DNA from 2 places in the Streptomyces sp. NPDC005728 genome. Region 1 is predicted to be linked to the other one. Evidence: riboswitches for the same ligand, from Rfam matches in the RefSeq annotation. Region 1 holds a riboswitch; the other holds the start of a gene.
The links. A riboswitch is a leader RNA that binds a small molecule or an ion and turns the genes downstream of it on or off. The one in region 1 is predicted to bind ZMP and ZTP.

Region 2: linked by a shared signal. The riboswitch ahead of ABZ471_RS41000 (bifunctional 5,10-methylenetetrahydrofolate dehydrogenase/5,10-methenyltetrahydrofolate cyclohydrolase) and the one ahead of ABZ471_RS32610 (glycine hydroxymethyltransferase) in region 1 are both predicted to bind ZMP and ZTP.

The regions. Positions count from the first base shown of each region.
Region 1 is NZ_JBEXYL010000063.1:26,641-29,842, reverse strand. It holds gene ABZ471_RS32620 (glutathionylspermidine synthase family protein) at 1-500, shown strand, start outside; gene rocD (ornithine--oxo-acid transaminase) at 508-1,713, opposite strand; ZMP/ZTP riboswitch at 1,816-1,905, shown strand; gene ABZ471_RS32610 (glycine hydroxymethyltransferase) at 1,938-3,202, shown strand, end outside.
Region 2 is NZ_JBEXYL010000113.1:848-4,049, reverse strand. It holds gene ABZ471_RS41010 (MarR family transcriptional regulator) at 1-279, opposite strand, end outside; gene ABZ471_RS41005 (hypothetical protein) at 340-1,179, shown strand; ZMP/ZTP riboswitch at 1,207-1,287, shown strand; gene ABZ471_RS41000 (bifunctional 5,10-methylenetetrahydrofolate dehydrogenase/5,10-methenyltetrahydrofolate cyclohydrolase) at 1,310-2,158, shown strand; gene ABZ471_RS40995 (CU044_5270 family protein) at 2,159-3,181, opposite strand; gene ABZ471_RS40990 (sigma-70 family RNA polymerase sigma factor) at 3,174-3,202, opposite strand, start outside.

The DNA of each region.
Region 1 (3,202 bases):
TCCGCTTCATCCGCAGCATCTTCAAGCTCTATCCGTGGGAGTGGCTCACCACCGACGCCTTCGCCGGGCACGTCCTCGACACCCTGGACAACGGCGGCGGCACCGGCACCACCCTGTGGATCGAACCCGCCTGGAAGATGCTCCTGAGCAACAAGGCCCTCCTGGCGATCCTCTGGGAGCTGTACCCCGGCCACCCGAATCTCCTTCCCTCCTACCTGGACGGCCCCCGCGAGCTGGCGCGATCGACCGGTTACGTCGCCAAGCCCCTGCTCGGCCGCGAGGGCGCGGGCGTGACCGTCCACGAGCCCGGCGCCCCGGCCGTCACACGCGACGAACCCTGCTGCTACCAGCAGCTCGCCCCGCTGCCCGCCTTCGACGGCAACCACGTCGTCCTCGGCGCCTGGGTCGTCCAGGACGAGCCGGCCGGCCTCGGCATCCGCGAGTCCTCGGGCCTGATCACCGACGAGTACGCCCGCTTCCTGCCGCACGTGATCCTCTAGGACGTCCCTAGGCCTCCAGGACCGCCCGCAGCTGGGCGAGTCCCCAGTCGAGGTCCTCCTTGCTGATCACCAGCGGCGGGGCGATCCGGATCGTCGCACCATGGGTGTCCTTCACCAGGACGCCCCGGTCCATCAGGCGCTCGGACACCTGCCGGCCCGTCCCGACGCTCGGCGCGATGTCGACCCCGGCCCACAGCCCGCGCCCGCGCACCGCCGTCACCTTGCCGGTGCCGAGCAGGGCGCCCAGCTCCCGGTGCAGATGCTCGCCGAGCTCGGCGGAGCGTGCCTGGTACTCGCCCGTCCGCAGCATCGCGATCACCTCCAGCGCCACCGCGCAGGCCAGCGGATTCCCGCCGAACGTCGACCCGTGCTCGCCCGGCCGGAACACCCCGAGCACCTCGGTGCTCGACACCACCGCCGACACCGGCAGGATCCCGCCGCCCAGTGCCTTCCCCAGCACATACACATCCGGTACGACGCCCTCGTGCTCGCAGGCGAACGTCCGCCCGGTCCGGCCCAGCCCCGACTGGATCTCGTCGGCGATGAACAGCACGTCCCGCTGCCGGGTCAGCTCGCGCACCGCCGGCAGGTAACCGGCCGGCGGGACGATCACGCCCGACTCGCCCTGGATCGGTTCGAGCAGTACCGCGACCGTGTTCTCGGTGAGCGCCGACCGCATCGCGGTCAGGTCGCCGTACGGCACGATCTGGAAGCCCGGCGTGTAGGGCCCGAAGTCCGCCCGTGCCTCGGGGTCGGTGGAGAAGCTGATGACCGTCGTCGTACGCCCGTGGAAGTTGCCGGTCGCGACCACGATCTTCGCCATCTCCGCGGGCACCCCCTTCACCCGGTACCCCCACTTCCGGGCGGTCTTCACCGCCGTCTCCACCGCCTCGACGCCGGTGTTCATCGGCAGCACCATCGACATGCCGCACAGATGGGCCAGCTGCTCGCAGAACGCGGCGAACCGGTCGTGGTGGAACGCCCGCGACGTCAGCGTCACCCGCTCCAGCTGCGCCTTGGCCGCCTCCACCAGCCGCCGGTGGCCGTGGCCGAAGTTCAGGGCCGAGTACCCGGCCAGCAGGTCGAGGTAGCGCCGCCCCTCGACATCCGTCATCCAGGCCCCGTCCGCGGTGGCCACGACCACGGGCAGCGGATGGTAGTTGTGCGCACTGTGGGCGTCGGCGGCGGTGATGAGCGTCTCCGTAGCGTTCACGGGAACTCCAGAGGGCCAGAGAGTCGGGATGCACCCCCTTTCTTATCCTCGCTCGCATGGTGGACGCGGGAACTGCACGATCCGGCGCGCCCGGTAGGCTGATCACCGGGTCGTGACTGGCGCGCTGGGATGGGACGGACCATCGGGGAGCGGCCCGAGTGGGAATGAGTGCCGTGCGCCTGGGCCGAACGTGAACGCTGTACGCACACCGTCCGGAGGTCCCCATGCCAGAGCAGTCCCCGTCCACCGAGTCCACTGCCTTCCGCGCCGCCCTCGACGTGATCCGTGCCGTCGAGCCGCGGGTGGCCGACGCCATCGGCCAGGAGGTGGCCGACCAGCGCGAGATGCTCAAGCTGATCGCCTCCGAGAACTACGCCTCCCCGGCCACCCTGCTGGCGATGGGCAACTGGTTCAGCGACAAGTACGCCGAGGGCACCATCGGCCGCCGCTTCTACGCCGGCTGCCGCAACGTCGACACGGTGGAGTCCCTGGCCGCCGAGCACGCCAAGGCCCTCTTCGGCGCCCGCCACGCCTACGTCCAGCCGCACTCCGGCATCGACGCCAACCTCGTCGCCTTCTGGGCCGTCCTCGCGGACCGGGTGGAGGCCCCGTTCCTGGAGAAGACCGGCGTCCGCCAGGTCAACGACCTCTCCGAGGCCGACTGGGCCCAGCTCCGCCAGGCCTTCGGCAACCAGCGCATGCTCGGCATGTCCCTGGACGCCGGCGGCCACCTCACCCACGGCTTCCGCCCGAACATCTCCGGCAAGATGTTCGACCAGCGCTCCTACGGCACCGACCCGGCCACGGGACTCATCGACTACGAGGCCCTGCGCGCCCAGGCCCGCGAGTTCAAGCCCCTGATCATCGTCGCCGGCTACTCGGCGTACCCGCGTCTGGTGAACTTCCGGATCATGCGCGAGATCGCCGACGAGGTCGGGGCGACCCTGATGGTCGACATGGCCCACTTCGCCGGTCTGGTCGCCGGCAAGGTCCTGACCGGCGACTTCGACCCGGTTCCGCACGCCCAGATCGTCACCACGACCACCCACAAGTCCCTGCGCGGCCCGCGCGGCGGCATGGTCCTGTGCGACGACTCCCTGAAGGACCAGGTCGACCGCGGCTGCCCGATGGTCCTCGGCGGTCCGCTCCCGCACGTCATGGCCGCGAAGGCCGTCGCCCTCGCCGAGGCCCGCCGGCCCTCCTTCCAGGACTACGCCCAGCGCATCGTCGACAACTCCCGCGCCCTCGCCGAGGGCCTGATGCGCCGCGGCGCCACCCTGGTCACCGGCGGCACGGACAACCACCTCAACCTGATCGACGTGGCCACCTCCTACGGCCTCACCGGCCGCCAGGCCGAAACGGCCCTCCTCGACTCGGGCATCGTCACCAACCGCAACGCCATCCCGGCCGACCCGAACGGCGCCTGGTACACCTCCGGCATCCGCATCGGCACCCCCGCACTGACCACGCGTGGCCTCGGCACCGCGGA
Region 2 (3,202 bases), on a different contig from region 1:
GATGGGCCCGAGCCGCGCCGACAGCGCGCCCCGGGTCAGCCCGAGCCGGTCGGCGAGCAGCGAGGGACTGGACTCGTACGGCGGCCCGGACCTGCGCAGCATCAACAGCACCTTGTACTGCCAGTACTTCAGTCCGTCGGAGTCCAGGACGTCCCGGCGGGCCTGGGCGGTGTGCCGACCGAGGATCGCCAGCCGGGCCACGATCGCCTCCTTGACCGGGTCCAGCCAGTCCAGCTCGCCCACCCAGACGGCCACATGCCGGTCCACCGAGTCCTGCATTACCTGCCCCTCACAGTGGTTTTCTTGTGGATCATTTTCCGGATAACTACCTTGCCCGGCATGACCCCTGCAACGAACGCCTTCGTAGATCTCGACGAACTCCTTCGTTCCGTCCGTGAGTTGAGCGTCGCCGGCCGCTGGGAGCGGGCCGCCCGGCTGCTCGCCGCGGCCGCCGTCGACGAGCCGGCCGCCCGTGCGCGGATCACCCGGGCCGCCGCCGAAGTCGCCCTGGACCGCGACTGGTTCGCTGGAACGGACACTGCGGCCGAGCCGATCGATGCGGCGGAGAAAGAGTTCCCGGACGGCGACTGGGACACGGACTTCCTGCGCCTCAGGCACACCTACGGCCGGCTGCTCCTGGTCGACGGCACGCTGCGCATCGGCCCGGACGGCAAGGACCCCGAGGAGCTCGCCGCCCTCCTCGACCGGGCGGAGGGCCTGCAGGACAGCGCCCCGGACGAGGTGCGCCGGGGTTGGGCGGCGATGTACCGCGGGCTGATCACGGAGAACCACTTCGCCGACCAGGCGACCGCCGCCATGCACTACGCGGCGGCGCTGCGCGCCGGGGAGGACGGCTCGGACGGTCTGCTGGCCCGCGAGGCGCTGCGGCACCTCGGCAGCCTCGACCACGACGCCGGCGACGACGAGCGGGCCGGGGAGCGCTGGCGCCGGGCCACCGCACTGGGCGCCCGGGCCGGTACCGTGCCCGGCACCCTCTCCCAGCAGCTGCTGCTGGCGGTGCTGGCCCGCGGCGCGGGCGACGAGGCGGGCGCCCGGGCCCTGGGGGCGGAGATCGTCCGCTGGGCCGGGGCCGTCGGCGCGGACCGGCTGGCCGCCCAGGCGGCCGCCTTCCTGGCCGGGGCGGATCCCACGGCGCCCGGTCCCGCGGAGGCGGCCTGAGCGCCGCCCGGCCTCTCGGTTACGCTGTGCGCGGGTCGTGACTGGCGCTGAGGTGGAGTACCACCGGGGAGCGGCCCGTGGTGGATGCCGCGCGCCTGGGCGATGAAGGTCAACCAGCTCAGGAGTGCAGATGACACAGGCCCGCCTCATGGACGGCACCGCCCTCGCCCGCCGTATCGTCGAGGACACCGCGAAGAAGGCCGCCGACCTCACCGAGCGGACGGGCAGCGCGCCCTGTCTGGCCACGGTCCTGGTCGGCGAGGACCCGGCGTCCGTCACCTACGTCCGCATGAAGCAGAACCGCTGCCGCAAGGCGGGCATCGAGTCCCGCCACGTGGCGCTGCCCGCCGCCACGACGACCGCCGAACTCGTGGGCACCCTGCGGGAGTTGTCCGGCGACTCGGCCGTGCACGGCATTCTGCTCCAGCACCCGGTGGGCGACCACGTCGACGAGCGGGCCGCGTTCGAGGCGATCGCGCCGGAGAAGGACGTGGACGGCGTCACCTTCGCCTCGTTCGCCACGATGAGCTTCGGCCTGCCGGGCTTCGTCTCCTGCACGCCCGGCGGGATCCTGCGGCTGCTCGACGAGTACGACGTCGACCCGGCCGGGAAGCGGGCCGTGGTGGTGGGCCGCAGCGCGATCCTCGGCAAGCCGGTGGGCATGCTGCTGCTGGCACGGGACGCGACGGTGACGTACTGCCACTCGCGCACCCGGGACCTGGCGGCCGCGGTCCGCGAGGCGGACATCGTGGTGGCCGCCGTGGGCCGGCCGCGCCTCATCCGGGGCCAGGACATCAAGCCGGGCGCCGTCGTCGTCGACGCGGGCTACAACCCCGGCAACGTCGGCGACGTCGACTTCGACTCGGCCGTGGAGCGTGCCTCGCTGATCACTCCGGTGCCGGGCGGTGTCGGACCGATGACGATCGCCACGCTGCTGGAGCAGACCGTGACCGCCGCCGCCCGGCAGCTCGGGGTGTGATCAGCGCATCCAGGCGCTGTACCCCATGACGTCCCCTGCCTTCACGCCGTACTCCGGGGCGTCTTCGGTGAAGGTGTTCTCCATGCCGAGGACAGCACCGGTACGCGGTTCCAGGATCAGCATGTGCCTGATGCCGCCGGTGTCGTACACGTACGCATGGCCCGGGCGGCCCAGCCGGTCGGTCACCTCGCCGGCCGGTCGCAGCCCCTTGGCTTCCGCGAACAGCCGGACGAGGGCCGCCGACTCGCGGGCGCCCAGGGTCCAGTGGTCGAGCAGTTCCCCGACGGCGTCGAGGAGTTCGGCGGTGGTCAGCGGAGCCGTACTGCGGTCGATCTCGGGGCGGACGGTCTCGGTGAGGTAGGCACGCAGGCCCGCTGCGGTGTGCGGCGGGGTCCCCTCGGGCGGGGCGTCGCTCCACATCGGCGGGTACGTGGTCCGGCTGATCACCTGGCCGTCCGCCACCTCGTGCGGGTCGTTGCCCTCGTCGGTGAGGACCGGGCGGCCCGGCCTGCGCGGGTCGGTCGCCACGACCAGTTCGGTGTGGCTGGCGTCCGCCCGCCAGCGCACCACCCGCTCCTCGGGGACGGTGACGGGAGGCTTGTCGTCGCTCATGCCGAGGCTCCACGACTGCACGTGCGTGCCCTTGCGCAGCCCCGGTGAGCCGCCCGATGCGGCCGCGTCGGCCAGGGCGACCAGCTGCTTGAGGGGTACGGACGTGGAGTGGACGTGGACGGTCAGCGGGCCCGGCGCGGCGACGGCCCGCGGTGTGCTCGAACCGCCGAGCACGGCGTTGACGGCGATCGCAAGGACGACGGTGGTGGCGGCGAGGCCCCAGGCCAGCCGGGCGCGCGGGGTACGGCCGGGGAGCACCGGGAGCAGCCGGACACGGCGCCGTGGGCGGTTCTCGCGCAGCAGGCGCCGGAGTCTTTCCTCTGCACGCCGGTCCAGCGGCCCCTCGCCGAAGTCAGGGCCGTCGGTCGGCACCGGGTTGGCGCGGCGCAGGAGTTCGAGTTCGTCAGCCATGTCGGTCGTCCTTGCAGAGGG